Regions from separate parts of the Lysinibacillus sp. BS3 genome, predicted to be linked through region 1. Evidence: a T-box and tRNA genes for the amino acid it is inferred to sense, from the RefSeq annotation. Region 1 holds a T-box; the other holds one or more tRNA genes.
What was found. The T-box of region 1 lies ahead of tyrS (tyrosine--tRNA ligase). A T-box ahead of a tRNA ligase gene usually reads a tRNA of that ligase, here a tRNA-Tyr.
Positions count from the first base shown of each region.

Region 1 (11,373 bases):
CGTCAAGGTTGTACGGAATGATGTCATTACTATAGAAGAAATTCAAAAACTATCGCCAGAAGCCATCATTTTATCACCAGGGCCAGGAACGCCAAATGAAGCAGGGATAACGATAGAGGTCATCAAGGAACTCTATCAAAAATTCCCTATTTTAGGTATTTGTCTAGGGCACCAATCGATAGGTCAGGCTTTTGGCGCAAATATTGTACAGGCAAAAAATATTATGCATGGAAAGCTGTCCCCATTACAATACGAGCAAACAGGTTTATTTGCCCAATTAGATGGGGATATCGAGGTTATGCGATATCATTCACTTATTATTGAAGAACAAACTTTACACACGGATTTTAAAATACTCGCCACAGCGGGTGATGACGGAGAAATCATGGCCATTCAACATAAAGAATATCCACTTTATGGGCTGCAGTTTCATCCTGAATCAATCGGCACAAAAGAAGGTAGTATGATGATGCAAGCCTTTCTAGAAAGTATAGCGTAATAAAAAAGCTGTCGCCTCATATATGAATGGGCGACAGCTTTTTATGTTATTGTTTCTTACCTGTAATTAAATTAGCTATTTCTTCTAAAGTCATGGAAGAATTGACCTCATAGGAGCCGATTTGTAAGCTTCTAGCATATTTAGGGTTAGCAAGTAGTAACTCCATTTCAACACTATTGGTAATAATGCCACCGTCTTCAAGTTTTTGGGCCACACTATACGGTGTGATACCACTATAGATTTGCAGAGACATCGTTGTTACATCTGTATACGCTTCTTTATCAGCTTGTTCAGATGCATCTGTTGTAGAAGTTTTTTCAGTCGTATGTACTTGCTTTAATTGATCCTTTAACGAGGCAATTTCTTGATTGGCCTTACTTAGTTTGTTTTGCAGTTCTTTTACCTGTTGTTGATTGGAAAATTCCTTAGTAGGAAGACCAATATTTACATCGAAGCGGTTTGCGAGTGCAAGCAATGCCCCAACAAGAAAAATGGCTATACCAAATGCACGAATGGCAGACTTATTCATCAATCAACGCCCCCCGTTTGCAATCACTTGCCGAACTTGCTCTTCTGTTAAATTTGAGCGAATACTAATATCTGCTACAGAAAGACCCTGTTTATTTAATTCAAGTACCTGACTAATAATAATTTGATGAATCGGTTTTGCTGGTGCTGTTGTTTGTCCAACTTTTGAACTCTGTGCAGCCTGTTGAACAGCCTGCATGACTTGGTGCACTTTAGGATCTTGACCTTTTGGAGGGATACTTGATTTTGATTTCACTTGGAACTCAGGCTCTAGTAAAAGTTCTTCCTCCACAATCTTAAGACGACGTTTTAAATTATTCGTTTCTTGGAAGATGGAGATAGATAATTCTTCGACATCTTGTTCGATTTTTTTCGAGCTATTTTTGAAAAAGAACGAAATGATGATCAGAAAAATGCCGATACTCATTAATAAGATGGATAAATCCAATAGTTTCACCTCAATGTAGTATGTAATTATAAGATATTTTACCATATGCAAACTTAATATGAAATGAAGGTAGATTTTTTTTCAGTTTATGTTATAATAGGTTAGTCGTATAAATCATGCTCAAATTTAAATTCTTGATATAGAGTGGGAGGGTTAATGATGCGCGTAAATATTACTTTAGCTTGCACAGATTGCGGCGAACGTAACTACATTTCTAAAAAGAACAAGCGTAACAATCCAGAGCGTCTTGAACTTAAAAAATATTGCTCTCGCGAGAAGAAATACACTCTTCACCGTGAAACTAAGTAATCGCTCATTAAGCCAAAACCACAAGTGGTTTTGGCTTTCTACATTTTATCACATCATTCAATGTAACAATTCCAGGAGGATATGAAGTTTTACGATATAGGAGGTAGCCTAGATGGATAAAACAACTTTACGAAACACGGTACGCCAAGCCCTTGCAACTATGAAGGATGAAGACTATCATCGTCAATCATTAGCTGTGTTAAACAAGGTGCTACAGGAACCATATATAATAGAAGCAAATACAATTGGCATGACCATTTCAAATAAGCCAGAAGTCGACACAATTCTTATAATTGAGGAATTATGGAAACTAGGTAAAAAGGTCGCAGTTCCTAAATGTCACCCAAAAACAAGAGAAATGTCATTTTATGCCATTGAATCATTTGCACAGCTTGAAACTGTATATATGCATTTGCGTGAGCCCATTCCAGCAAAAAGTGAGTTTGTTGACGCAAATGAGATGGATATCATTGTTGTACCAGGCGTTGTTTTTGATCCATACGGTTATCGAATCGGCTATGGCGGTGGTTATTATGACCGCTATGTATTAAACTATAATAAGGGTAAGCTGATGTCGCTGCTCTTTGATGAGCAAATCATTGATTGTGTTCCTACTGAAGCACATGATTGCCCAGTAGATATCATTGTGACGCCCACAAAACGTATTGACTGTGTTGCACAACGAGGAGCGAATGAAAATGGATAAAATGCTAGATATTTATGAACTCTTGAAAACATATGGTACCTATATTTATACACGTGATCCTATTGGCGATTTGATGTTGATGGAGGATGAAATACGTGAGCTCTATAAAGCGAATGTACTAGATATAAAAGATTATCAAATGGCTCTACTGCTTATTCGACAAGAAACAACAAGACTTCGTATGGAAGAGCATAAAAAGTAATGTTTGAAATATAATGTAATTGGGTATTGTAAAATTAATGTAACATGTATGTAATATTCTTAAAAACAGTGGGTTTCCGCTGTTTTTATGTTTTTACGAAACTTTTTACAATGCAAAACGTATATATAGATATCTGGTGCATAGAAAGAGCAGGGAGAAAAAATTTTCCCTAAGATATGTGTTGATTATCTGTTAAAAAAGGATTAAGATATATTTTGTTTCCGTAACAAAATGTAAAAAATTATTATTTTTTTGTAAGGAAGTAGGGAGGATGTTAGGAATGAAATCAATAAAGTGGCCTAAACATTCATTTATGATACTAGCAATTATAGCAACTTGGATCAAAACGGTCATTGTTTACCACACAAGCTTTGAAATGAAAATTGAAAATGCAATGCAACAGTTTATTTTATTTATTAATCCATTAAGCTTCTTGCTATTTACGTATGGTTTATCACTATTCTTTAAATCAGCAAAAGCTAGAAATCGTTATTTGATTACGGTCAGCGTTATTTTGTCCATTGTTTTATATGGAAATGTAGCGTTCTATCGATTCTACAATGATTTTATTACGCTACCAGTATTATTCCAAACAAGTAACTTTAGTGACTTAGGAACATCAGTAGCAGCCATTGTTGAGCCTTGGGATGTATTATATTTCGTTGATGTCGTTATCTTAATCTTAGCGAATAAATTTTTACCAAAAATGAAAGATGCATTTAAAGTGAATATTGAATTCCGTCGTGCATTTTTTGTGCTTGCAATAGCAATGACATTCTTAAATTTAGGATTAGCAGAAACTGAGCGCCCACAATTACTAACACGTAGTTTTGACCGCGAATTATTAGTAAAAAACATTGGTACGTACAATTACCACTTGTATGACATTTATATTCAATCTAAATCATCTGCTCAACGTGCGTTAGCCGATGGTAGTGAACTAGTAGAAGTGAACAACTATATACGTTCTAATCAGGCTGCTGTAAATCCAGAGATGTTTGGGAAATATAAAGGTCGTAACCTGATTGTGGTATCGATGGAGTCATTACAAAACTTTGTCATTAATAATGACATGAATGGTCACGAAATTACGCCATTCTTAAACTCTTTAACAAAAGATAAAGATACGTATTATTTCAGTAACTTCTATCACCAAACAGGGTTAGGAAAAACATCTGACTCGGAGTTTATTGTTGAAAACTCACTGTTTGGTTTAGGTCGAGGTGCTGTATTCTTCACGCATGGTGGAAATACGTATAATTCAATGGCTGAACGCCTTGGAGAAAATGGATACTTTACAAATGTCATGCACCCTAATAATAAATCATTCTGGAATCGTGACATGATGTATCAATCGTTAAAAATTAATAAATTCTACGATATAGATTCATATACTGTGGAAGAGGGGCAAGCTGTAAACTGGGGAATGAAAGATGTTCCATTCTTAGAGCAATCAGCTGCTTTAATGAAAGATATGCCTCAGCCATTCTACTCTAGACTTATTACTTTAACGAACCATTATCCATTTACATTGGATCCAGAAGATATTATGATTCCTGAATATGATTCAAATTCAGGTACATTAAATCGTTACTTCCAAACAGTACGTTACATGGATGAGGCTTTAAAAGACTTCTTCCAACAGTTAAAAGATCAAGGTGTCTATGATAATTCTATTATTGTGATGTATGGGGATCACTATGGTATTTCTGAGAACCATAATAAAGCAATGGCACAATATTTAGGAAAAGATCAAATTACACCAATGGATAATGCAATGCTTCAAGAAGTACCTTTATTCATCCATATCCCAGGAGCGGGCGATGGAAAAGAAATGACTGAGATTTCCGGACAAATGGATTTACGCCCAACAATCTTACACCTTCTTGGCGTTGAAACGTCAAAAGATATGCAAATGGGTGCAGATTTATTTTCTCCAGAGCATGAGGACTTTGTAGTCTTCCGTGATGGACGTTTTATTACAGATAAATACGTCTATGCTGGTGAAGCTTGCTATGACAAAGCAACTGGCGAAGAAATAGATGGTGAGCCATGTCAGTCTTATGCTGATCGTGCTACAATGGAGCTAGAAAATTCTGATGCCATCATTAATGGAGACTTACTTCGCTTCTATGACGAAAAAACAGGTAATTTAAAGCAGGATTCAGTTAAATAATCAAAGAGAGATCTCGTATAGGGATCTCTCTTTTTTTATTGCTGATAAAAAAGAATTAGTCTCAAGCGCTATTCATAAAATTTTTTTGTGAATCCTATGCTAAAGAAAACACTTTTCGCAATGTTTTACAACACTATGCAAAGTGAATACACTTTATTGAACATTTCTTTTTATTGACAAATAGCAAGATACGATTATAATAAGTGTAAATATCTGCATAACGAAGATTTGTTTTTAGCATTTCGGAGTATAAGAGTGAAAGGCATCGAAAAGAACGAGTAACTTTAATGGAACTGACAGAGAGTAGCCGGTTGTTGAGAGGCGCAAGGGGATATTAAAGTGAATACATCTTGGAGCTGCGTACCGAAACTATAGTAGGCTACGACGGGGTTGCATCCGTAATCATTGCAAAAGTATCGCTATGGCTGTACTTGTTGAGGAGAGCTATGTGAATAGCTCTCGAAAAAAGGTGGTAACACGTTTATCTACGTCCTTTAGGAATTTCCTAAAGGCGTTTTTTTTATGCCTTCTAAGCAAAAACGTGTAAAGCTATTAAAGCCTTGTAAACAAAATCGGTACCCCATTTACTCTTATAGAACTTGCAATATTAATATTTAATATTACAAGGAGATGTTTCGTATGTTTTTAACACCAAAGGATCAAATAGCGATTATCAAGAAGGGTGCTAACAAGATCGTTGATGAACAGGATTTATTTGAAAAATTAGAGCGATCGTATAAAGAACAGCGACCTTTAACGATTAAGCTAGGGCTCGATCCGTCCGCACCAGATATTCATTTAGGTCATGCGGTTGTTCTACGGAAAATCAAGCAAATGCAAGATTTAGGCCATCATGCAGTTATTGTTATCGGTGATTTTACAGGACGAATTGGCGATCCTACAGGTAAAGCTAAGGGGCGAACAGCCTTAAATGACGATATAGTGAAGAAAAACGCCCAAACTTATTGTGAGCAAATTTTTAAAGTAATAGATCCGAACAAGACAACTGTTCGTTTTAATAGTGAATGGTTAGCGAAGCTGTCCTTTGAAGAAGTCATCAAGCTAGCAGCCACAACATCTGTTGCTCGACTTCTAGAGCGCGAGGATTTTCAGAAACGTTACCAGCAGCACATCCCAATTGGTATACATGAGTTTTTCTACCCACTTATGCAAGCATATGATTCAGTAGAACTTGAGGCAGATATAGAGTTAGGTGGAACGGATCAGACGTTCAATATTTTAATGGGACGCACCTTACAAAAGCATCGAGGATTAGAAAAACAAATTGCTATTTTTATGCCCTTACTAGAGGGGTTAGATGGTATTGAAAAAATGAGTAAGAGTTTAGGTAATTATATTGGCATCAATGAAGCACCTGAGATTATGTTTAAAAAGGTGATGGAAGTACCAGATACTTTAATTATCAAATATTTCGAATTAGCAACAGATGAGCATCCACTACAAGTGCAGGCTATTCAAGATAGACTACAAAAGGGAGAGAATCCCCGCGATTTGAAATTCCTATTAGCAGAAATTATAACGGCTTTATACCATGGATCTACAGCAGTGGAGGAAGCAAAAGCTTATTTTGAAGCAGCATTTCAAAAAAAGGAAATACCGAAAAACATTCCTATACTGCTCTTAGAAATTGATAAGGAAAGAATCGTGGATATCATTCCACAACTAGTGGCAATGGGTTTTATTCAAAGTAAGAGTGAGTTTTTGAGGGTAATCAAGCAAAAAGGAGTATCCTTGAATGGAGAAAAAATGGCGATGGATGACATATCACAAGTATTAATGAATAATGATGTTCTACAAATCGGCAAGAAGCGGTTTCTTCAATTCAATAAGTAATAATAGACAAAAAAGAGCAATCTCCGAAGAGACTGCTCTTTTTCTGTCTGAATTTTAGTGTAATTTTGGTGGGTAACCGCTGTGAACAATCGTCATGATGACGAACCATCCGAATACAGCAGCACTTAATAAGTTGAAAACAACGCTTAATAGGTTCTTTTCTTTAATTGCTTGGAATGTACCAAATACAGCTAAAATCGCTACTAGACCAAAAATAACCATTAATAAGTTCATTAAAAATAGACACTCCTTTCGACATCAGAAAATGAATGTCGCAAACAATATTCCTCCTTAATTGTAAACGTTCTACTTGTTTTTGTCGAGGACTAAAATACTGTAAACTATGAACATTTATCGTCAAATTGTGGCAAAGCCTGTATAATAAGAAGTTGAGGTGATAACTATGATGAACGTACGAAGTTATTCTCTTGGTCCCGTCCAAACGAATTGCTATATCGTATCGAATAAAGAAAAAGAATGTATCGTATTTGATCCAGGTGAAGAGGCGGAGCGTCTAATTAAAACAATCCGTAGCAACGGCTTAAAACCTCTTGCTATCTTTTTAACACATGCCCATTTTGATCATATAGGGGCAGTAGATGCAGTGCGTGAGGTATTTGACGTTCCTGTATGGATTCATGAAAAGGAAGTTAGTTGGCTAGCAGATCCAACGAAGAATGGCTCTAGTAAATATCCTGCATTACCAGATTATAGGGTAGCTGCACCAGCGCAAGATACAATTATCAAAAAAGAACAGCAAATTGAAATGAGTAATTTTGTGTTTCAAGCTGTTTTTACACCTGGGCATTCACCGGGGAGTATTTCTTATATCTTTGAAAATGACGGTTTTGCCATCGTGGGAGATACGTTATTTGAACAAGGTGTAGGACGTACAGATCTATTAGGTGGATCAACCAAAATTTTATTGGAATCTATCCATAATAAACTGTTGACATTACCTGAGGATACTATTATCTATCCTGGACACGGTAATTATACAACGGTAGGCGCAGAAATGGAGACAAATCCTTTTTTAAATGGATTTTAAAACATGGATAATAAACTGTTTTAGCACATAAAAAAGCGTATCTCACCGAAAGTGAGATACGCGATTTTGTTTGTATTAATGACCGCCACCAGGTACGTGAATGAATGTTGTATAGTACGTGAAGCCAGCGAAGAATACAGTTAAATATGCTCCGAAAATGTACATGTACATACGTTCTGAAAGGTTTAAGAAGCCTAATAATAAGAATAAACCTGTATTACCTAAGAATAATAGCGATACCTCGTTCATACCTCCAAGGTAGAACATAACGGCAAAAATACCTGTCCAGAATGCCATAACTTTATACATATTATCCATGAAATTTCCCCTCCTTTTGCCCACGACACAATAATCTCTTACTCATTATAAATGATATGAAAGGTGTCTGTAAACTGGAACTTCTCCATGTTTGTGACAAACAAATGGATTTTTAATCTAGCTATCGATTTCTGTCACGTTTATTTCATATTTACATAAATCGCAATTATGTATCATACTTTCCATTTGCACAAATTCATTGTTCGTAAACAATGCATCTAATTGCCCTTTTAAATAGGATTCATGTAATGAACAAACAATTTCAGAATAGGCTGTCAGTTGCTCCTGGAATGGACAATTGAAGATGGAGAAGATAACTTTTTTTCCTTGCTCAGTTTGTTGAATCTGTGGAATATAGCCAATTAAAGCGGCATTGTCCGTTAATAGCTGAAGTTTTTCATCGAAGGAAAGAGAATTACTTAATGTCAATTCAGCACTCATATAATTTTTCATTTGCTGGTAGCCGTCTTGGTAGCTAATTTCCTGGCACTTTGTTAATGCAGATGGACCAAAGTCTTCAATTAATTGTATCGTCCATTTTAATAAACGATCTTCATCACGTCTTGGAAAAGTAAGAGATACGCCTTTTTCTGAAGCTTTATAAACACGTCCAGGTCTGCCACCTTTACCTGTTTTTACATAGTCAGCTGTAATAATATTTATTTCTGAAAGCTTCGTTAAATGAAGTCGAGCAACGTTTGGATGGATACCGAATTTATCAGCAATATGTTGTACAGTAACTGTTTTTTTCTCTTGCAATATGTACTCATAAATAGAGTATCTTGTTTCATCCGCTAGTGTACTAGTAATTTTTAATGGATGGATCATGAGCTTCACCTCTTTAATTAATTATAAAAATTATGTTCGTCTACCAAGTGTTAGGAAAATAATCATGTTGATACTATTATATTGTATTATTGAAAAAGATACAGTTCATTTCGGCATAAATATTAATTTTTTCATGTATTTATATTCTTTTTTAGTGGAAAATTGCACTTTATCCACATTTTTATAGCAAAAAACATTATTGGCAGAAAATTAACTTATAAATTTTTATTTTCTGAAAAGGGCTTTTCTCGTGGCGAGTTCCTCCTTATACTAGGAAATAACGAATAGAGCGGTCATATTCGAATGAACTAAAAGAGAGGTGCATATATGCAGAATTTTGAAACAGTTGTTGAACAAAAATGTGAGCAACTTTTACTAAAGGCCTATCATTTTGGAGCATCCGATTTATTGCTAGTTCCAGGAAACATAAATTATCGGATCTATTTTCGAAAATATGATAAACTTCTCCACGCTGGTGAGCTACCTCATGAACTTGCAGAAAGAATGATCTCTTACTATAAATTTCTTGCAGAATTAGATATTAGTGAGCGTCGTAAACCTCAAAGCGGTGCCTTTCAAAAGGCAATGGAGCAAAATTCTTATTCGTTTCGTGTATCCACACTGCCTTCTGTATTTTTAAAAGAAAGCTTAATTATTCGTTTACTTCTCCAAAATCATGCATTTCCACTAACTTCCCTAAGCTTTTCCAAAAGCGCAGCTTACCAACTCATGGAGCTGGTACAAAACCGACAAGGTCTTCTGTTTTTTACGGGAGCAACCGGCTCTGGCAAGTCTACTTCACTTTATTCCCTCATTCACTACTGTTCCACAGAATTGAATCGACATGTGATTTCTTTAGAAGATCCTGTAGAAAACAGCCAAGCCAATTTACTTCAAATTCAAGTCAACGAGCGAGCAGGCGTTACATATGCTGCAGGATTAAAAGCCATTTTGCGCCATTCACCTGATGTCATTATGATTGGTGAAATTCGCGATAGAGAAACAGCAAATATTGCCATCCAAGCTTCTCTAACAGGGCATTTAGTTGTCTCCACTATTCATGCAAAAGACTCCATTAATTGTCTCTATCGTTTAATGGATTTAGGTGTGTCGATAGAGGAGCTTCGTCAAACGGTTATCGGTATAGTTGCCCAAATGCTTGTTCAAACCTCAGCTATACATGAAGAACGTCGAGCTATCTTTGAGATATTACATGATGACCATCTATCAAGAGCCATCACCGCCATCAAAAATAAGGGCAATTACAAACTTCCTTATGATTTAACATTAATGGGACAAAAAGAATTAGTGGAGAGCCTATATGCAGTTACAAACATACATCGATAAAATTGTTCTTTTTTATAATCGGGCTACGAAATGGCGGGTAAAGGAGCAAGCTCAGCTTTTCAATCGTTTATGTGTATTAATGCAGGAAGGATATTTATTTCCCCAAGCTATTTCCATGCTACTACCTCATCATATTGAAGCACATGAGGATATACAGCAGCAAATTGATGAAAAGCTCAGACAAGGAGTAGGCGTTGCAGGGATATTTGAAACATTACAGCTAGGGAATCATTATTTAATGGCAATTAAGGTGGCGGAAAACAATGGCCACATGATAGAAGCGTTTAAAGGTGTAGCTAAACAGATAACAGTAAGTGAAAAGACTAAAAAAAAGTTAATCAAGCTGCTGATCTATCCTGTCACACTGATTATCTTTTTATTGTTATTATTTTTTGTGTTTCGTACATTTTTTTTGCCGAACATTGAAAGAATGGTCGGCAGTCGTACCTCTGAAACAGAAGAGACAAGCATTGCATTGTCCAATCTGTTATTGCATGTTCCAGATGTAGTTATCTCGACCATGTTCATAGTAATAGGTAGCGTATTCCTTTTTCGATTCTATCTTAAACGACAAGCTGTTGCTCATCAACTTACAGTCTTATTAAAAATCCCCTTTATACAACGCTATTTTAGGTTGACTTTGACAAGGCAATTTGCTGCTTATTTAGGAAGCTTACTACAAAGTGGATTTTCATTACAAGCAAGCCTACAGCTATTAGAGGAACAGCAACTACAACCATTTCTTCAAGTTCTTTCACAGCGTATAAAAGATAGAGTCATCTTTGGAGAATCACTCACACAGGCGGTAACGATCATGGCCGTTTTTCAAAAGGATTTTCCGATGTTCGTTGAGCATGGCGAGCACAGCGGATATTTAGGAAAAGAGTTAGTATTGTATAGCGATTTATTAATGGAAAAGCAGGAACAGCTTTTGCAAAAAATATTAGCTTTTGTGCAGCCAAGTTTCTTTATCCTTATAGCTGCTTGTATAATAGCGGCTTATATCAGTTTATTATTACCCATCTATCACATGATTGAATTAGTTTAGGAGGAAGATGATGAAACGTCTTAACCAACAAGCTGGTTTTACTTTAATTGAGATGCTTATAG
Region 1 is NZ_CP154860.1:4,418,062-4,429,434, forward strand. Features, by position in the region: gene AAJG31_RS21990 (aminodeoxychorismate/anthranilate synthase component II) at 1-499, shown strand, start outside; gene AAJG31_RS21995 (hypothetical protein) at 546-1,028, opposite strand; gene AAJG31_RS22000 (hypothetical protein) at 1,032-1,484, opposite strand; gene rpmG (50S ribosomal protein L33) at 1,635-1,784, shown strand; gene AAJG31_RS22010 (5-formyltetrahydrofolate cyclo-ligase) at 1,897-2,490, shown strand; gene AAJG31_RS22015 (YqgQ family protein) at 2,483-2,692, shown strand; gene AAJG31_RS22020 (LTA synthase family protein) at 2,973-4,868, shown strand; T-box leader at 5,125-5,366, shown strand; gene tyrS (tyrosine--tRNA ligase) at 5,508-6,722, shown strand; gene AAJG31_RS22030 (DUF2759 domain-containing protein) at 6,777-6,956, opposite strand; gene AAJG31_RS22035 (MBL fold metallo-hydrolase) at 7,126-7,770, shown strand; gene AAJG31_RS22040 (DUF2626 family protein) at 7,846-8,088, opposite strand; gene AAJG31_RS22045 (helix-turn-helix domain-containing protein) at 8,206-8,916, opposite strand; gene comGA (competence type IV pilus ATPase ComGA) at 9,244-10,263, shown strand; gene comGB (competence type IV pilus assembly protein ComGB) at 10,238-11,311, shown strand; partial or broken gene AAJG31_RS22060 (prepilin-type N-terminal cleavage/methylation domain-containing protein) at 11,322-11,373, shown strand, end outside.

Region 2 (20,586 bases), 1.5 Mb from region 1:
TTCTACCATACACTTTGATCATTTTCGGTGTAAATGTTAATGAGTTAATGGTAATGTCTTCGGCAGCTTGCCCTGTTTCCTTAAGGACAACTGGGATCTCTCGACTATACTCCGCTATATCTACTTGAACTTTCACAATTTCAGGTTCAATAGTCACGTCTAACTTATTTAAATCTCTATCTAATACTTTTACAGCTGCTTCCTGCGTGAATGATTGCTTCAAGCCCTGCTCTCCTGTAACAGTTGCTTTTACATAACTAATGCTTTCAATAGCACTTTTTGCACCTGTTACATAAACAGTTGGCGGGGAGGCCGTCATTTCTTTTAAGATAAAACCTTCTTCGATTAAACGTTTGTTCATTTCAGGATCCACTCGGAACTCCTGCGTGACCTTTTCCTCAATATTCACATGAACAGTTGCAGGGTCTAATGTCACCTTTAACTTTTCTGAAATATTTTCGTATTGCAGTTTTACATCATGCTCTCCCAGCAATAAATTGCTCAAATCCGCAAATATAGAAAAATCCTTAGCTCCCTTTGCTTTTAAAACCAATGCCATCGGACCTTCTATCGTTACATCCACAGTTTCAGGTAAACCTGTCACAATAAGATTCTCATTATCGTAATAAACATCCACTGGAACATCACGAATAACATCCGTTTGTTCATTTGAGGTAGCTTTATTTAAAGGTGACAACTCAGTACGCACTGAGAAAAAAAGCAAAAACGCTAAAAATAGCGCGATGATTCTAAGTACCCAAGGGCTATCCATCATTTTATCCATTCTTTTTCCCCCTCCAAGTCAACTTAGAGGATGCATTTGATTCTTGTACTGATCCGAACCACATTTTTCTTAATAATGTTTCAAACTCCTCTAGAGATAGATTTCGATGGAGATTACCATTTAATGTTATACTAATTGCGCCTGTTTCTTCTGACACAACAATTGTAATAGCATCTGTAACTTCACTTAAGCCAAGAGCAGCACGGTGGCGTGTCCCTAACTCTTTTGAAATAAATGGGCTTTCAGATAAAGGTAAATAACAAGCCGCTGCTGTAACTTTATCTTTTTGCATAATAACAGCCCCATCATGTAGCGGGGTATTTGGTATAAAGATATTAATCAGTAATTCTGATGAAATTTCAGCATTTAGCCCTATACCTGTTTCAATATATTCATTAAGACCTGTTTCTTTTTCAATAGAAATTAACGCACCTATTCGACGTTTAGCCATATAACTTACAGACTTCTTCATAGCCTCAATAAGTCTTGTTTGTTCTTCTTCCTCTTGACTTGATGAACGTTGGAATAGCTTTCCTCGTCCAATTTGTTCTAAACCACGTCTGATTTCAGGTTGGAATATAATAATAATCGCTAGGAAACCAAACTCAATAACTTGTTGTAGCATCCAGCCAAGTGTTTGTAACCCTAAAAGGTCTGTTGCAATTCGTGCAATAATAATGACGAATATTCCCTTAAGTAATTGGACAGCCTTCGTACCTTTAATGAGGGTTAAGACTTTATAAACAACGTACCAAACGAGCAGTACATCAATGAAGTTAATAACAATATTCACAGGTGTTAAATCCGTGAAATGTTCGATAATTTGCACGTGGCATCCCCCACTTTTCATTACGAATCCATACACATTCAAGTATATCACATTCTTATCAAATGTAACTTTTTTCAAATAAAAAGTCTACTCAGAAGAGTAGACCTTTCAGCCTCTCACGTGCACTATTTTTTAGGACGTATAGAGTGTTATTTAGTTTCTTCTTTTTCCTCAAATGTCATGGCTGTCTTAACAGAATTTTTAATTGTATACCATAACCATTCAAATACTTCGTCAATTTCTTCGATTCTCCCTGAAACTACCGCTGAAGATGCCATATATTGCCCGTTGATTACTGTGACGTTGCCATCAACTTCACCTTCAACAATCAAATCGCCATTTTTCACAACAATATCGCCTTTTACCACTTCTCCTTCAGGGACAATCACTGTTTGACCATCCACAACTAAATTAGGTTGCTTGGTCACCGAGAAATGCTGGTCATCCATGAAGCTACCCAATAATGTAGCACTCATGAATAAGCAAAATACTGCTGCTGCCACAAAGAACGGATGCCGGCGAATCCATTTTTGTATACCTACTCGACTTTTTGGTTTTGGTAAACGAGCCATAACTGCTGCTTCAAAACTCGGAGGCGCTGTAATATGGGAAGCACTCTTCACAAAGGCGATTGTTTCACTCAATTCTTGCATCAACTGTTTACAATCATTACATGTATGCAAGTGTTGTTTCAACTCTTGCTCATGCTCACGACTAATGTCACCGTCTAAATAATCATGCATATAGTCTATAATATGCTCTGGACAAGTATTCATGACGCTCCCCCTCCTACAGATTGTTTAATTGCTTACGTAATGCCTCACGTCCGCGGTGAATCCTCGTTTTCACCGTTCCAAGCGGCATATCTAAAATCTCGCTAATCTCTTGTAACGATAACTCTTCTATATATTTCAATACTATAACCGAACGGTATTTATCCGGCAATCGTCCAATTTCATATTGAATGCGATCTTGCAGCTCCATTTGTTCTAACTGCTCCTCTGGTAGCTGGTCGTCTGCTGCGATTTGCGAATACATATCAAGCCCTTCTGTACCAGCTACTTCTGCATCTAAATAATAATCCGGTTTCTTTTTTCGAATACGGTCAATGCAGAGGTTTGTCGCTATGCGATAAAGCCACGTCGAAAACTTTCTTTTCTGATCAAATGTATGCAAGTTCATATAGGCTCGCACAAAAGCCTCTTGAGCAATGTCTTCAGACTCTTGTTTGTTGCCTAACATTCGATAGCATACTTGGTACAGTTTGTGCTGATAGAGACTCACAATATCGGCAAATGCGTTTTGATCGCCTTTAAGCACTTGTTTTATTCTCTTATTTACTAACGCATCCATTGTGTTGACTTCTCCACCTTTACAACTGTCTTATACTATACGAAGCACCGATAAGAAAAGTTTCGTTTTAATTCAATTATAGCAAAAGATTTTTATGCAATGTGGCAACAGGCAATTTTTTGTCAAATTTTCTTTAAACTAGTGTTTCACCAAATAAAGATCCCATTAATGCAACAGCCACATTTGCTGTTGTATTCTTTTCATCTAGTATAGGATTTACCTCTACAAACTCTGCTGAAGTTACCATGCCTGATTCTTGTAACATTTCCATTGCTAAATGGCTTTCTCGGTACGTAATTCCACCTGGAACTGGTGTACCCACACCTGGCGTATAAAGTGGATCTAATCCGTCTAAATCAAGTGATAAATGTAAGCCATCAACATTTCGTTCCTTTAAATAAGCAAGTGCATCTTCCATCACACGTGTCATGCCAAGTCGGTCGATTTCATGCATTGTATATACTTTAATTCCTTGTTGACGTATCAATTCACGTTCTCCTGGGTCTACTGAACGAGCTCCAATAATAATCACGTTTTCTGGCTTAATTTTTGGAGCATAGTTGCGAATTTGCACTAAACGTTCATGTCCTAGCCCAATACTAACGGCTAACGGCATCCCATGTATATTGCCTGAAGGTGTTGTTTCAGGTGTATTTAAATCTGCATGAGCGTCATACCAGATAACACCGAGATTTTTGTAATGCTCACCTAATCCAGCTAATGTTCCAATAGCAATGCTATGGTCTCCACCAAATACGAGTGGGAATTTCTTTTGTTCCACTACTTCATGCACACTATTTGCTAATGCAGTACTAACATCTACAACTTCCTCTAAATTTAGTAATTTTTCATCCACAGCTCCGTCAGCAAGCTTTTGACTAACACGAATATCCCCTTGATCCTGTACATCGTGTCCGATAGCCTCTAAACGTTCAACAATACCTGCATATCGAATAGCACTTGGTCCCATATCTACCCCACGGCGTGTTTGTCCGTAATCTGTTGGTACTCCAATAATAGAAATATTAAGTTTATTCATGTTTTTATACCCCCTAAAAGTTATAAGATTATTGTAAAGCCTACATACCACTTGGCTCAACTCAACAAAAAGTTGTATATTTATTCATTTATAAATAACATAAAAAAATCTCCTACTGTTTTCAGCAAGAGATTAGTTATCTGTAGTTAATATAACACTTTTGAATAATTTTCATTCTAAAAAAGTGAGCCATGAAGGACTCGAACCTTCGACCCTCTGATTAAAAGTCAGATGCTCTACCAACTGAGCTAATGGCTCATAAAAGAAAAAATGGCTGGGGTACTAGGATTCGAACCTAGGCATGACGGAATCAAAATCCGTTGCCTTACCGCTTGGCTATACCCCAATCATTTATAAAACTGGTGGAGGGGGACGGATTCGAACCGCCGAACCCTAAGGAGCGGATTTACAGTCCGCCGCGTTTAGCCACTTCGCTACCCCTCCGAAATAACACAATAAGAATGGTGGAGGATGACGGGCTCGAACCGCCGACCCTCTGCTTGTAAGGCAGATGCTCTCCCAGCTGAGCTAATCCTCCATAGAAACAGGTGTTATATCACAGTTTATATTCTTTATAAAGCCTATGTTTTAAATGGTGACCCCTACGGGATTCGAACCCGTGTTACCGCCGTGAAAGGGCGGTGTCTTAACCACTTGACCAAGGGGCCAATATTATGTCTCAAACAAGACAAGAATTATAATAACATTTTTTATTAATAATTGCAATGCTTTTCCACAAATTTTTTTATGTATTATAGCATTTGAAAAAAGGACAAAAAAAATGGCTCCGAAGGCAGGACTCGAACCTGCGACAACCTGATTAACAGTCAGGTGCTACTACCAACTGAGCTACTTCGGAACAATGCTATTCACTTTGGTTTTAGACAACCTCTTAAGTACATTTATTATTATAGCAAGCATTATAAATAATGCAACACATTTTGTGAAAATTTTTATATTTTTTGTCGAAGTATCCTCCTATATTCGTCTGAAAGCATAATAGTTCTCTATTAATTCTAATATTTCTATTTAACGTACTAAATATTCTTGCTGTATATTATTGTAATTGTTAAAATAAAAATAGTTTTATGAATTTTCTATCAAATTTTCTGGGGGAGGATGTTCAAGATGGTATCAAATGATTTAATTGCACCTGAATTTTATAACATCACAGAGGAATTAGAAAAATTTTCGCAAGATAGTGATCGCCAAGCAATACGTTGGTTAAATACACAACAAGAGAGACGTACAGTTTCTTATGTGGAGCTTAACCAAAAAATGAATCAATACGCAAACGCTTTTACGGAGAAGGGGCTTCAAAAAGGTGATCGTGTATTAGTTATTATTCCTCGACTTCCAGAAGCCTATTTCGTTTTTCTAGGCTGCTTAAAGGCTGGTATCGTACCCATTTCATGTTCAGAGATGCTACGTGCAAGCGATTTAGAATATCGGATGGAACATTCTTCTGCTAGTGCAGTTATTGCTTATGAGGCTTTTACTAGTGAAGTTGACCAAATTGCTTCTTCTGTAGACGCATTGAAAAATAAACTAGTGATCGGTGCTGCGAAAGGAGATTGGACTTCTTTAGATGAATTAGCAAGCAGCCAGCCAGCTACATTTACAGCCGTAGCTACTACACGTGATGACATGGCATTCCTTTCTTATACATCTGGTACAACTGGTAAACCTAAAGGCGTTGTTCATTCACATGGCTGGGGATATGCACATATTAGAACTGCAGCTTCAAAATGGCTTTGTGTACGTGAAGGAGACCTCGTATGGGCAACAGCTGCTCCTGGTTGGCAAAAGTGGATATGGAGTCCTTTTTTATCCACAATCATGCTCGGTGCTACTGCATTTGTCTATCATGGTGGATTCGATGCAAAAACCTATCTTCAATTAATGCAGGATGAAAAAGTTAATGTTCTATGTTGTACACCGACTGAATACCGAATTATGGCGAAAATCGATAATTTACAAGACTACAATCTATCATCTCTACGTAGTGCCGTTTCTGCTGGTGAACCTTTAAATCGTCCAGTTATCGAAACATTTATGAATCATTTTGGACTAAAAGTACGTGACGGCTATGGACAAACAGAAAACACATTATTAATTGGTACACTCGAAAACACAGAATTACGTCCTGGATCTATGGGTGTTCCAACTCCAGGTAATATTGTACGTATTATCGACAATGAAGGGAATGAAGCGCCAGTTGGAGAAGTTGGTGATATTGCTGTTCACAAATCTTCACCAGCTTTATTTAAAGAATATTATAAAGAACCAGAGCGCACACAAGCTGCATTTCGTGGGGATTGGTATATTACAGGTGATCAAGCAAAATGTGATGAAGACGGTTACTTCTGGTTTGAAGGTCGTGGAGATGACATTATTATTTCATCTGGTTATACGATCGGACCATTTGAAGTTGAAGATGCATTAAACAAACATGAAGCTGTACAAGAATGTGCAGTTGTAGCTGCGCCAGATGAAATTAGGGGGCATATTGTAAAGGCATTTGTTATCTTACGAGAAGGCTTCAAAGAATGTAATGAAGAGGAGTTAACAAAGGAGCTACAGGAGCATGTAAAAGCGTTAACAGCCCCTTATAAATACCCTCGTAGTATCGTCTTTCTTGATGAGTTACCAAAAACGACATCAGGGAAAATTCGCCGTATCGAACTACGAGCTACTACAGTTCATACGCATTAAGTTAAGTATCAAAACAAGAAGGCATCCATTGAGGATGCCTTCTTTTATGTATTTATAAATAATAATCGGCTCAAAAAAAAGCCACTACTGAGTGTATCAGTAGCGACTTTTTGCGCCTAGCGACGTCCTACTCTCACAGGGGGAAGCCCCCAACTACCATCGGCGCTAAAGAGCTTAACTTCCGTGTTCGGTATGGGAACGGGTGTGACCTCTTTGCCATCATCACTAGACTATGGTCGACCTTCCATACACGGCGTACTGCTGTGTCTAGAAGCTCTCTTTTTAGAAAGATTTGCTCTTTCAAAACTGGATAAACGGTGCATTGAATGTTTCAAACTTTTTTGGTTAAGTCCTCGATCGATTAGTATTCGTCAGCTCCATGTGTCACCACACTTCCACCTCGAACCTATCTACCTCATCGTCTTTGAGGGATCTTACTTACTTGCGTAATGGGAAATCTCATCTTGAGGGGGGCTTCATGCTTAGATGCTTTCAGCACTTATCCCGTCCACACATAGCTACCCAGCGATGCCTTTGGCAAGACAACTGGTACACCAGCGGTGTGTCCATCCCGGTCCTCTCGTACTAAGGACAGCTCCTCTCAAATTTCCTACGCCCACGACGGATAGGGACCGAACTGTCTCACGACGTTCTGAACCCAGCTCGCGTACCGCTTTAATGGGCGAACAGCCCAACCCTTGGGACCGACTACAGCCCCAGGATGCGATGAGCCGACATCGAGGTGCCAAACCTCCCCGTCGATGTGGACTCTTGGGGGAGATAAGCCTGTTATCCCCGGGGTAGCTTTTATCCGTTGAGCGATGGCCCTTCCATGCGGAACCACCGGATCACTAAGCCCGTCTTTCGACCCTGCTCGACTTGTAGGTCTCGCAGTCAAGCTCCCTTGTGCCTTTACACTCTACGAATGATTTCCAACCATTCTGAGGGAACCTTTGGGCGCCTCCGTTACCTTTTAGGAGGCGACCGCCCCAGTCAAACTGTCCGCCTGACACTGTCTCCTGCCCCGCTAAGGGGCATGGGTTAGAATTTCAATACAACCAGGGTAGTATCCCACCGACGCCTCCTTCGAAGCTGGCGCTCCGAGATCTCTGGCTCCTACCTATCCTGTACAAGTTGTACCAAAATTCAATATCAGGCTACAGTAAAGCTCCACGGGGTCTTTCCGTCCTGTCGCGGGTAACCTGCATCTTCACAGGTACTATAATTTCACCGAGTCTCTCGTTGAGACAGTGCCCAGATCGTTACGCCTTTCGTGCGGGTCGGAACTTACCCGACAAGGAATTTCGCTACCTTAGGACCGTTATAGTTACGGCCGCCGTTTACTGGGGCTTCAATTCGCAGCTTCGCTTGCGCTAACCACTCCTCTTAACCTTCCAGCACCGGGCAGGCGTCAGCCCCTATACGTCACCTTACGGTTTTGCAGAGACCTGTGTTTTTGCTAAACAGTCGCCTGGGCCTATTCACTGCGGCTCTCATGCGCTTGCACGCTCAAGAGCACCCCTTCTCCCGAAGTTACGGGGTCATTTTGCCGAGTTCCTTAACGAGAGTTCTCTCGCACACCTTAGGATTCTCTCCTCGACTACCTGTGTCGGTTTGCGGTACGGGCACCTCTCACCTCGATAGAGGCTTTTCTTGGCAGTGTGAAATCAGGAACTTCGTCCATACGGACTCGCCATCACAGCTCAACGTTACAGTGTGCGGATTTGCCTACACACACGCCTTACTGCTTGGACGCGCACAACCAACGGCGCGCTTACCCTATCCTACTGCGTCCCCCCATTTCTCAAACGGTGAGGAGGTGGTACAGGAATATCAACCTGTTGTCCATCGCCTACGCCTATCGGCCTCGGCTTAGGTCCCGACTAACCCTGAGCGGACGAGCCTTCCTCAGGAAACCTTAGTCATACGGTGGACGGGATTCTCACCCGTCTTTCGCTACTCATACCGGCATTCTCACTTCTAAGCGCTCCACCAGTCCTTCCGATCTGACTTCAACGCACTTAGAACGCTCTCCTACCACTGACATCGTAGATGTCAATCCACAGCTTCGGTGAATCGTTTAGCCCCGATACATTTTCGGCGCAGCGTCACTCGACCAGTGAGCTATTACGCACTCTTTAAATGATGGCTGCTTCTAAGCCAACATCCTGGTTGTCTGTGCAACGCCACATCCTTTTCCACTTAACGATTACTTTGGGACCTTAGCTGGTGGTCTGGGCTGTTTCCCTTTTGACTACGGATCTTATCACTCGCAGTCTGACTCCCGTGTATAAATATCTGGCATTCGGAGTTTGTCTGAATTCGGTAAACCGGGATGGCCCCCTAGTCCAAACAGTGCTCTACCTCCAGTATTCTCATCACGAGGCTAGCCCTAAAGCTATTTCGGAGAGAACCAGCTATCTCCAAGTTCGATTGGAATTTCTCCGCTACCCACACCTCATCCCCGCACTTTTCAACGTGCGTGGGTTCGGGCCTCCAGTAAGTGTTACCTCACCTTCACCCTGGACATGGGTAGATCACCTGGTTTCGGGTCTACGACCACGTACTATTTCGCCCTATTCAGACTCGCTTTCGCTGCGGCTCCGCCTTCTAAAGCTTAACCTTGCACGTAATCGTAACTCGCCGGTTCATTCTACAAAAGGCACGCTATCACCCATTAACGGGCTCTAACTACTTGTAGGCACACGGTTTCAGGATCTCTTTCACTCCCCTTCCGGGGTGCTTTTCACCTTTCCCTCACGGTACTGGTTCACTATCGGTCACTAGGTAGTATTTAGCCTTGGGAGATGGTCCTCCCGGATTCCGACGGAATTTCACGTGTTCCGCCGTACTCAGGATCCACTCAGGAGAGAACGAACTTTCGACTACAGGGCTTTTACCTGCTCTGGCGGACCTTTCCAAGTCGCTTCATCTAACTCGCTCTTTTGTAACTCCGTATAGAGTGTCCTACAACCCCAAGAGGCAAGCCTCTTGGTTTGGGCTCTTCCCGTTTCGCTCGCCGCTACTCAGGGAATCGATTTTTCTTTCTCTTCCTCCAGGTACTTAGATGTTTCAGTTCCCTGGGTCTGCCTTCAAGACGCTATGTATTCACGTCAAGATACTACGCGATTAAACGTAGTGGGTTCCCCCATTCGGAAATCTCCGGATCAAAGCTCACTTACAGCTCCCCGAAGCATATCGGTGTTAGTGCCGTCCTTCTTCGGCTCCTAGTGCCAAGGCATTCGCCGTGCGCCCTTAATAACTTAACCAAGTTATTAAGCCTATAAAAAACTTAAAAAAATAAATGTGTTTGTTACAATTTCAATGTCGTTTTATCCAGTTTTCAAAGAACAAGTTTTGAAGTGTTTCATTCAAATAGAATGAACCTTCAAAACTGAACGCAAAACGTAATCTTACAAACCCAAGGTTTGTATTCCGAAATAATCCTTAGAAAGGAGGTGATCCAGCCGCACCTTCCGATACGGCTACCTTGTTACGACTTCACCCCAATCATCTATCCCACCTTCGGCGGCTGGCTCCAAAAGGTTACCTCACCGACTTCGGGTGTTACAAACTCTCGTGGTGTGACGGGCGGTGTGTACAAGGCCCGGGAACGTATTCACCGCGGCATGCTGATCCGCGATTACTAGCGATTCCGGCTTCATGTAGGCGAGTTGCAGCCTACAATCCGAACTGAGAACGACTTTATCGGATTAGCTCCCTCTCGCGAGTTGGCAACCGTTTGTATCGTCCATTGTAGCACGTGTGTAGCCCAGGTCATAAGGGGCATGATGATTTGACGTCATCCCCACCTTCCTCCGGTTTGTCACCGGCAGTCACCTTAGAGTGCCCAACTAAATGATGGCAACTAAGATCAAGGGTTGCGCTCGTTGCGGGACTTAACCCAACATCTCACGACACGAGCTGACGACAACCATGCACCACCTGTCACCGTTGCCCCCGAAGGGGAAACTATATCTCTACAGTGGTCAACGGGATGTCAAGACCTGGTAAGGTTCTTCGCGTTGCTTCGAATTAAACCACATGCTCCACCGCTTGTGCGGGCCCCCGTCAATTCCTTTGAGTTTCAGTCTTGCGACCGTACTCCCCAGGCGGAGTGCTTAATGCGTTAGCTGCAGCACTAAGGGGCGGAAACCCCCTAACACTTAGCACTCATCGTTTACGGCGTGGACTACCAGGGTATCTAATCCTGTTTGCTCCCCACGCTTTCGCGCCTCAGCGTCAGTTACAGACCAGAAAGTCGCCTTCGCCACTGGTGTTCCTCCAAATCTCTACGCATTTCACCGCTACACTTGGAATTCCACTTTCCTCTTCTGCACTCAAGTCCCCCAGTTTCCAATGACCCTCCACGGTTGAGCCGTGGGCTTTCACATCAGACTTAAAGGACCGCCTGCGCGCGCTTTACGCCCAATAATTCCGGACAACGCTTGCCACCTACGTATTACCGCGGCTGCTGGCACGTAGTTAGCCGTGGCTTTCTAATAAGGTACCGTCAAGGTACAGCCAGTTACTACTGTACTTGTTCTTCCCTTACAACAGAGTTTTACGATCCGAAAACCTTCTTCACTCACGCGGCGTTGCTCCATCAGGCTTTCGCCCATTGTGGAAGATTCCCTACTGCTGCCTCCCGTAGGAGTCTGGGCCGTGTCTCAGTCCCAGTGTGGCCGATCACCCTCTCAGGTCGGCTACGCATCGTCGCCTTGGTGAGCCGTTACCTCACCAACTAGCTAATGCGCCGCGGGCCCATCCTATAGCGACAGCCGAAACCGTCTTTCAGTCTTTTACCATGAAGCAAAAGAGATTATTCGGTATTAGCCCCGGTTTCCCGGAGTTATCCCAAACTATAGGGTAGGTTGCCCACGTGTTACTCACCCGTCCGCCGCTAACGTCAAAGGAGCAAGCTCCTTTTCTGTTCGCTCGACTTGCATGTATTAGGCACGCCGCCAGCGTTCGTCCTGAGCCAGGATCAAACTCTCCATAAAAGAAATTTGATTAGCTCAAATTGTTTTGCTGGCATCATGTTTGATGTCCAAAATTTTTGTTTTGTTCACTAACCGAAGCTAGCTACTTAAAACTTTATTGATTACGTTTTGCTTGTTCAGTTTTCAAGGTTCATGTTTCTTTATTTCGTTGTCACCTCTTGGCGACTTATACATAATAACATCGATTATTCATGAAAGTCAACACTAAATCATAAGTTTTTTTAAAGAGATTCATTTTTTATTTTAATTTTAGAAACGAGGTTATCATTATGGTCCGTAAAACGTTGATTTCACTGCTTTTAATTGTAATGCTTTTTGCCTTTTTAAAGCCTATAAATTCAACGATGATTTCTGTATTTAATATTGCGAATGCACCAGTAGTGGTCACAAAAGGACATTATGGCACATCTCTTATTGTAGAGATCTCTTTCTCTGATGACTCTCTATTAGAATGGCTCCAAACGGTGAAAGAGCCTTATCCACTTCTACTTTTAGATGCTGGTTGGATAAAACGGTCACCCGAGCATTTAAAAATTATCCAACAACGAAAATTGCCTACAGGATTACTTGGGCCGGATGATTCAGTAGAAGAACCCGTTGACATTGCACTCATCCAAAAGGATATTGATACTTACGAAAAACATTTAAAAGAAAAACCTTTATGGTTTGCTACCCGAAATCATCAATATTCACAGGATTTACAGAAAGCCTTATTCCAACAACAAATGAATTTACTATCTCCTTCGCTTATTTGGCAAGGTGAGAAAACTCCGAAATTACAAAAAGGTGATTTTGTCTTTTTCCCGCTCCATCAAAATAATCAAATATCCTTTAAAGAGCTTAACACTCTCATACAACAGCATAAGTTTATGTCGATTGAAGAAAATATATTTGGTTATAAGGTTCAAACTAAAAAAGCGCCATAAAAAAATTGCCTCCAATACAGCGAGGCAATTTTTTCCTTATGCGTTTTTAGCCTGTTCACGACGAGCTTGGCGTCGTGCTTCTAATTTTTGACGATCTTCATCAGATTTTGCATTATATTTAGGTAATACTAATAATTGATACGCATTAACCGCCAATAATGGGAATAATAAAAGAGCAACATACTCATTAATATTTTCATCGCGACCCATCAAGGCAATTGTCCATTCCAACGTTGTAATGACAATCATAAAGAATAGTGCCGAAATCATTACATGTTTTTTCCCTGTTAATTTTACTTTTTGAACAGCCGTTGCTATTGCCCCAAAAATGAGGACAATTAATAGTCCTACATAGAACAACCAGCTTTGCCCATCCTTCACACCAGGAATAAAGCGGAAGAAAATTATATCGAAAATCGTTATGGCAATTAATAATAGCTGTACCCAATTCCATAATGTCAGTGTTCTAAAAATATTAACACCTACCTGATGAAGTGTTAAATAAGCAAAAAAGCCAGCTTGCGCTATAACACTCATTGTAAACCCTAAGAAAACCATCCATAAAAGTCCAGCGAAAAACTCACCCCATTGACCGTTTGCTATGTATGGTTGGAAGAATTCCCAGCGAATAAATAAACTAAAAACTCCGTTGACTGCACCACCAACGAGCATTGCAAAGAAGAAAAACTTTGCCCAATTTCGTATCGTCACAACTAAAAGTCCCCCAATTTCTCAATATATCTGTCCTTATTTTATCAATGCCTTGTTAAAAAAGCTATTTCTCATCCTAACCAATACATAAAGTCCTGAGAAATGTGAACAATAATTGAAAGAGTCTATCTAGAGAAAGGACTGATTGTCGATGCGAAAATTCACCTTATTACTGATTCTAATGCTTTTTCTTTCTGCCTGTTCACAAGATAAAACCTCTACCATGTCCTATGATGAAATAAAAAAAATCATGATTGACTCTTTACAAACAGAGGATGGTAAAAAGGCATTGCGACAGCTTTTAGAAGAGCCGAGTTTCCGTGAGCTCTTGATTTTAGAGCATGATGAAGTGAAAAAAGCTACCGAGGAAACTTTACTTTCCAAGGAAGCAGAAGACTTTTGGAAAAAAACCTTTGAAGATCCAAAGTTTAAAGAAACTGTTGCGAAAAGTATGCAAAAACAGCAACAGGATATTATGAAGAACTTAATAAAAGATCCGACTTTCCAAAAGGATATGGAGGCATTTTTCGGGCAACCCGATATGCAAAAGCAGTTGGAGACTATCCTTAAATCATCCAATATGCGCAAGCAAATGGAGGAAGTTGTAAAGGAAACGATCGAAAGCCCTTTAATGCAATCTAAATGGCAGGAACTTATTAAGAAAAGTGGCGAAACAGGTTCATCAGGAAGTGGCGATAAGAAAGAAGCGAGTGGCGATAGTGGTGGCGGATCGGATAAGGGACAAAAAAGTACCGAGTAACCTTGGTAATGTAAAAACGGATTTCCCCATAAAACTGGTGGAAATCCGTTTTTTATTATTTATTTAATTTATCGATGATTTTCGTCGCGATGTCTAAATAAATTTGTCCTGTTGTATGTTTTTCAGCGTATACAGAAGGAGCAAAATCTTCATCTGTCCAATCTGGTTGCCCAAGCGGGATTTGTCCAAGCAACTCTGTACGTAGTTCGTCAGCTAGCTTTGGTCCTCCTCCTTGCCCAAAGACAAATTCTCGGTCACCTGATTTAGATTCAAACCAAGCCATGTTTTCGATAACTCCTAAAATTTCATGGTCTGTTTGAAGCGCCATTGCCCCTGCACGAGCTGCAACAAATGCTGCTGTTGGGTGTGGAGTTGTTACAACAATTTCTTTTGATGATGGCAACATTTGATGGATATCTAATGCAACGTCACCTGTGCCAGGAGGTAAATCTAATAATAGATAATCTAATTCACCCCACTCAACATCACGGAAGAATTGATCTAATACTTTACCAAGCATTGGTCCGCGCCATACGATCGGTGCGTTATTTTCTACAAAGAAGCCCATTGAAATCATTTTTACCCCAAAGCGATCTACTGGGAAAATACGATTATCGACTACCTTAGGCATATCCGTTACACCCATCATATCAGGTACACTAAATCCATAAATATCTGCGTCAATTAAGCCGACTTTCTTTCCTAGACGAGCTAAAGCAACAGCTAAGTTTACTGATACTGTCGATTTACCAACTCCACCTTTACCAGAAGCAATTGAAATTACTTGGACTGTGCTTAATGGAGATAAAATATCTTGTGCTTCCGACTCTGTTGCTGTGCCACGGAAGCTTTGCAATTTTTCTGTTGATAGTTCTTCAAAACGAATACCAACAGTGTTTACACCTGCTTCTTTCAACACCTCAACAACTTTCATTTGTAGTTGTAATTGTTCCGGTGTATTCAGTTTAGCAATGGCAATTTTTACACTGACATGATTTTTTTCTTCTTTTATTGCTACGTTCGTAATACCATCTGTTTCTGCAAGCGATTTATGTAAAAATGGATCTTGTAGTTGTCCCAGTATTTCTCGTACTTGTTGTTCAGTAATCACGACGAACACTCCCCTTATATTGTCTCAATATTAGTATATCATAATGATTTGATTTACGTTGTAGATGTTGCTCTACTCAATTTTGGCTAATAAATAGTCTTCTATACCTTCAACTATGGCATCTGCCATTTTTTCTTGATAGTTTTTGTCCACTAATAATGCTCGTTCCTCATCATTACTAATAAAACCAGTCTCCACTAAAGCTGCAGGTACTTCCGCTTTCTTCAATAAATAGATTTGCTTAATAGACAATGCTTCACGGTCTGTATTTTTTAAATTAGTGCGAATGGATTGTTGAATACTCTTGGCAAGAATCTCTCCATCAGCATGTCCTTCCTTATGGTAAAATACCTGTGCGCCACGCCATTTTGTTTCAGGAATGGCATTTGCATGAATAGTTATAAATACATCAGGCTTTTCCTTTTCCACGATATCCTTTCTTAGGAAGATATCTTGCTTTTTCCGTTCTCTCATTGTTCCATATTTTTCTGATGGCGCATGCTCATCGATTACATCACCATTTTTTGTTCGTGTCATTATAACCGTTGCGCCTTTTTTCTTTAATTGCTTCTCTACATGCTGAGCAATTGCAAGTGTAATATCCTTTTCAATCACTTCGCCCTTTGAAGCTCCTCCGTCCTCACCACCATGCCCTGCATCAATGACAATTTTTATGCCACCAAGTGGGTCCGGTAAGAAGAAGTTACGGTCCGAAGCATTTGTTTCATATGCCACGACCACTATACTCATAAGCATAATTACTCCTAGTGCAAGCCAGCGCTTCACCCATATACACCACCCTTTTACATTTAGTGTACGAAATTAGTGGATGAACTATGCCAGAAAGTAAAAAAAACTCCCAAGTCACAAACTTGAGAGTTTTAATTTCTTCTATATTAAGGGAGGAAGAATTTTATTGGTTTGTAAAAGTAGGTTTGAATTCACCTGTATATGGCTCATGCTCTACAAATACAGTTATATCATTGCCATCTTTGTCTTTACCTGTTCGTTTATACGTGAACTTCTTATCGTTGATTTCTGTAATTTCAAGAGCTACACCATACTTATTATCACCGACAGAAACATGCGCTCTTATTTTATTATCATGAATGACATTAAAGTAACCATAGTCTCCACGACTTTCACCTGTTTCAGGATTAAAGAACTCATATTTATTTGTATTTGCATCATACTTTGCAATGCTAATGAAATTTGAATTGAATTCTGTTACATCATTACCCGCTTCATCTAACACAACTGTTCCATGCCATAGTGTATCAGCGAGAATTTTATCTCCGTCAACGTCTGTAACAATTTGACCTGTAGAAGCATCTAACGTTTTATCGGAATCAGTAAATGCCAGTTCTTTTTCTTTATATGGAATATGTTCCACGAATATTTCTACATCATTGCCCGCAGCATCTTTACCCATTCTCTTATAAGTAAAGATACTATCGTTTAGCTCAGTGATCTCGACAACTGCTTGGTAGTTTTTTGATTCGGAAATTAATATTCTTTGTTTCCCATCATTTGTGATAAAGAATGTCCCTTTATCCTCACGGCTTTTACCTGTAGCCGCGTCAAAGAATTCATAATGACCTGTCTGGGCATCATATTTTGCTAAGCCAATGAAGTTTGCGTTCTCCGCCGTTAAATCATTGTGATCTTGATCATAAACCTTTGTACCTTGCCAATTTGTACCACTTAGAACATTAGCCATTTCTTGTCCCTTTGTTAATTGCTCTTTGGCAGTATTTTCTGTTACTGTACTTTCTGTTTTAACTTCCTCACTATTTGTCTTATTGCCTTTTGCAGGCTCCTTATCTTGACACGCTGCCAGTAATGCAATAGCTGCAACAGATACTATTAATAATTTTTTCATACCTACTTACCTCCATCGGTTAGTTTATATTTTGAATTACATCAAACCCATAATGACAATTTTTAAAAATGAAAGGTTTGTTGTACCTTCTAAAAACTATATTAAAGTGGAATGTTAAACTCCCCCTAAATAATTTCTTAAAAAAACATAAACTTATACGAAAATATTTTTAATATATATTAAATCTGTACACTAATAGTGAGGTTTATGTAAAAAGCTATTTATTTTTTTCTACATATACTTAATTTATGGGTGATCGACATTTCTCACAAACGAGTACTTCAACATTATTTATTATAGGAAAAAGCTAAGCCTAGCATATCTTTTTAATATTACTCGTATAATTCGCAACATGTTACCATATTTTTATAAACGGAAAAGTAGGCTACAGTGATATACCATTAGTCATTTGGCTGTTTTAACCAAAGAAAAGAGGGTGGAAAAATGAATGATCAATTAATACTTTCAGCAGCGAACGGTGATATTGATAAAGTATTAGCACTTCTGCAAAAAGGCATCAATATTAATACAACGGATCAGAATGGAAGAACCCCTGTCTTAGCTGCCACTTATAATAACCAGGTGGATACTGTGAAGGTGCTCATTCAACATGGTGCTGATATTAATATTAGAGATAATAACCTTGAGAACGTACTTTTACATGCAGGGGCATCAGGCTATTTAGAAATCGTTAAACTTGCCATATCTGCAGGGGCAGATACAAAGCTAACTAATCGCTTTGGTGGAATTGCCATCATCCCTGCATCCGAACGTGGACATATTGAGGTGGTCCGAGAGCTACTTAATCACTCGGACATTCATGTCAATCACATTAATAATTTGCATTGGACAGCTCTATTGGAGGCAGTCATATTAGGCAATGGCGGGGAGAAACATCAAGAAATTGTGCAATTATTGGTGGATCATGGTGCTGATATAACTATTGGAGATCAAGATGGTGTCACACCATTGCAGCATGCAAAAAAACTAGGCTTTTATGAGATTGAGCAAATTTTAAAAGAAGCTGTACCCGAACGAAATAACAGTTAACACTATAGGAGATTTGATCATATACTTTTCTAGATGGCCTCACTTCGGAATTAGCTTATCTGTTGCATCAATTTCACCTGCAATTTCAAAAGAATAACGTTAAGCAATCTTTGGGTTACTTCACAGATTGCTTTTTATGATGGAATGACAAAAAGACTCTTTCCTCGAAAGTAGAAAGAGTCTTAGGATAGATGTTTTGTCTGCCTCTGACTCCGTAAAGACCAAATCATCTTTAAACGGTACGCCATTTGTAAAGGTTACGAATTCTCTTCTGGTAATAGAATAATAACAGTAGTTCCTTTTCCTTCTTCACTATATATACGAAAACTGGCATTTCTCATAAGCTTAAATTTTTTCAAAGGATTCGTAAATCCAATACGTGAGTTTTCTTCATTTACTAATCGTTGCAACTTTTCTTCTGAGATACCGACCCCATTATCATAAATTTTAATACGTATAAATTGACCTTCTCGTTGCACACTCACCTCAATAGTACCACCTTCTTTTTTCTTCGAAATCCCGTGAAAAACTGCATTTTCAACTATAGGCTGAATTGATAATGCTGGAATCAAAGATTGAATGGACTCATCAATATCATACGCAACTGTAAGACGATCACCAAAGCGCATTTTTTCAATATAGAGATATGCTTTTACAAGATCTATTTCATCTTCTATTGAAACCATGCTGTTACGATAATGGACATTCAGCTTGGCACGGAAATAGGTTGCTAAACTGTATAACGCCTCTCGTGTATTTTCTATATTTGTATAGCTTAAGCCGATAATAGTATTAAGTGTATTGTAGACAAAATGAGGAGTTACTTGCGCATATAAATAATTCATTTCATCTTCAATCGCATCAATGGAAGATTGTCGAACTGCTAGTAATGATTGAATACGCACTAGTAATTCATCCATCGCAATCGGTTTTTGCAGATAATCATTTGCCCCAACTTGTAAAGATAACACTAAATCCGAATGCTGCATAATTGCTGTTAAAACTATAATCGGTAATTCCAACATATCGTATTGCTTTCGTACTTGTTTGCATAATTCATAGCCTGACATACCATTCATCATTAAATCGACTAACATACAATCTACTTTATGTTTCTTTATATAATCTATCGCATCAAACCCATTATCTACTCCAATAACGGTATAGCCTTTTTGAATTAATGCGTCCACTAGTACTTTTATATTCACATGATCATCATCAACAATGAGTATGGCTTTGTCATTACCTTTATGCAGTAATGGTAAATCTAGCTGTAGTATAGTATTATCTGCTCGATTGCCTATCTGTTGTTGTGTTTCAATATCTAGTTTTTCGAGTGTGGCAAGTGGCACCGTAAATGTAAAAATTGTTCCAACACCTAATGTACTTGTTACATGAATTTCCCCATTTAACTGTTCTACTATATTTTTTGAGATACTTAATCCTAACCCAAGTCCCCCACTTTTTTTACCTTTCTTTACTTGATAAAAGGAATTAAAAATTCGATCTAAGTCTTGTGATGGTATACCAATTCCAGTATCGCTTACTTGTATTTCCATATAATCATTACGTACACTAGCTAAGACTGTAATTTGTCCATTTTTTGTATGTTGCAGAGCATTATAAAGTAAATTATAAAGCACTTGTTTCAATCGTAATTCATCTGTATACATATGGGGTAAATTAGAATCTACTGCACTCATTAACCTTATGGATGTATCACTCGACATTAAACTACGAATTTCCTCAATTACTTCATCAATTACGCTTATCGGAACAACACGAGGGATAACACGAACTTCTCCGGTCATATGATTCGAAGAAATCAATAAATCCTCTACTAAATAACCTAAACGTTGCGCGACATTATGTATTAAAATGACATTTTCTTGTTGCTCACGCTTTAAAGGTCCTTGTATACCTTCCATTAATGATTTGGATATATTTAAAATACCATTTAAAGGCGTACGTAATTCATGAGACGTTTTCAATAAAAACTCATCCTTCATTTGATTATGCATCAAAAGCTCTTCCGATAACGCTTGAACTTCCTTAAAAGAAGTATTTGCTCGGAAGCTAAGCAGAGATGCAAAACTATAGAGTGTAAAAATAAACAATAATTGTTCACTATAAACCATAGGTATATCAAAAATGTAATACATTACCATTAAAAAAGTATAACAAGTAAGAGATACTAAAAGAATTAGAATATAATGTGAGCCATCTACACCTTTCACAAGCACACGTAATAGCACAAACACATTATAAAGCCCAACTGGAATAAAAATTACTGCAAAGATTATTTGGGAAAGAACTAGATTTTCTATTGGTATAATCATACTATTTTTTGTCATCGGGTTGTAAATCCCATAGATAAAAAAAAGTAAACCTAACAAAATACTAATAATATAAATCGCTTTTTT
Region 2 is NZ_CP154860.1:2,938,992-2,959,577, reverse strand. Features, by position in the region: gene AAJG31_RS14590 (CdaR family protein) at 1-784, opposite strand, end outside; gene cdaA (diadenylate cyclase CdaA) at 777-1,613, opposite strand; gene AAJG31_RS14580 (anti-sigma factor) at 1,763-2,389, opposite strand; gene sigW (RNA polymerase sigma factor SigW) at 2,403-2,966, opposite strand; gene rocF (arginase) at 3,100-4,005, opposite strand; tRNA gene AAJG31_RS14565 (tRNA-Lys) at 4,191-4,263, opposite strand; tRNA gene AAJG31_RS14560 (tRNA-Gln) at 4,277-4,351, opposite strand; tRNA gene AAJG31_RS14555 (tRNA-Tyr) at 4,366-4,449, opposite strand; tRNA gene AAJG31_RS14550 (tRNA-Val) at 4,468-4,543, opposite strand; tRNA gene AAJG31_RS14545 (tRNA-Glu) at 4,599-4,673, opposite strand; tRNA gene AAJG31_RS14540 (tRNA-Asn) at 4,788-4,864, opposite strand; gene AAJG31_RS14535 (acyl--CoA ligase) at 5,134-6,720, shown strand; rRNA gene rrf (5S ribosomal RNA) at 6,835-6,950, opposite strand; rRNA gene AAJG31_RS14525 (23S ribosomal RNA) at 7,062-9,989, opposite strand; rRNA gene AAJG31_RS14520 (16S ribosomal RNA) at 10,172-11,723, opposite strand; gene AAJG31_RS14515 (hypothetical protein) at 11,993-12,649, shown strand; gene AAJG31_RS14510 (KinB-signaling pathway activation protein) at 12,686-13,360, opposite strand; gene gerD (spore germination lipoprotein GerD) at 13,512-14,120, shown strand; gene AAJG31_RS14500 (P-loop NTPase) at 14,176-15,231, opposite strand; gene AAJG31_RS14495 (N-acetylmuramoyl-L-alanine amidase) at 15,304-16,017, opposite strand; partial or broken gene AAJG31_RS14490 (DUF4822 domain-containing protein) at 16,145-16,972, opposite strand; gene AAJG31_RS14485 (ankyrin repeat domain-containing protein) at 17,558-18,163, shown strand; gene AAJG31_RS14480 (ATP-binding protein) at 18,421-20,586, opposite strand, start outside.
Region 2: it has a tRNA-Tyr gene. The T-box ahead of tyrS (tyrosine--tRNA ligase) is inferred to sense a tRNA for this amino acid. The anticodon was not compared.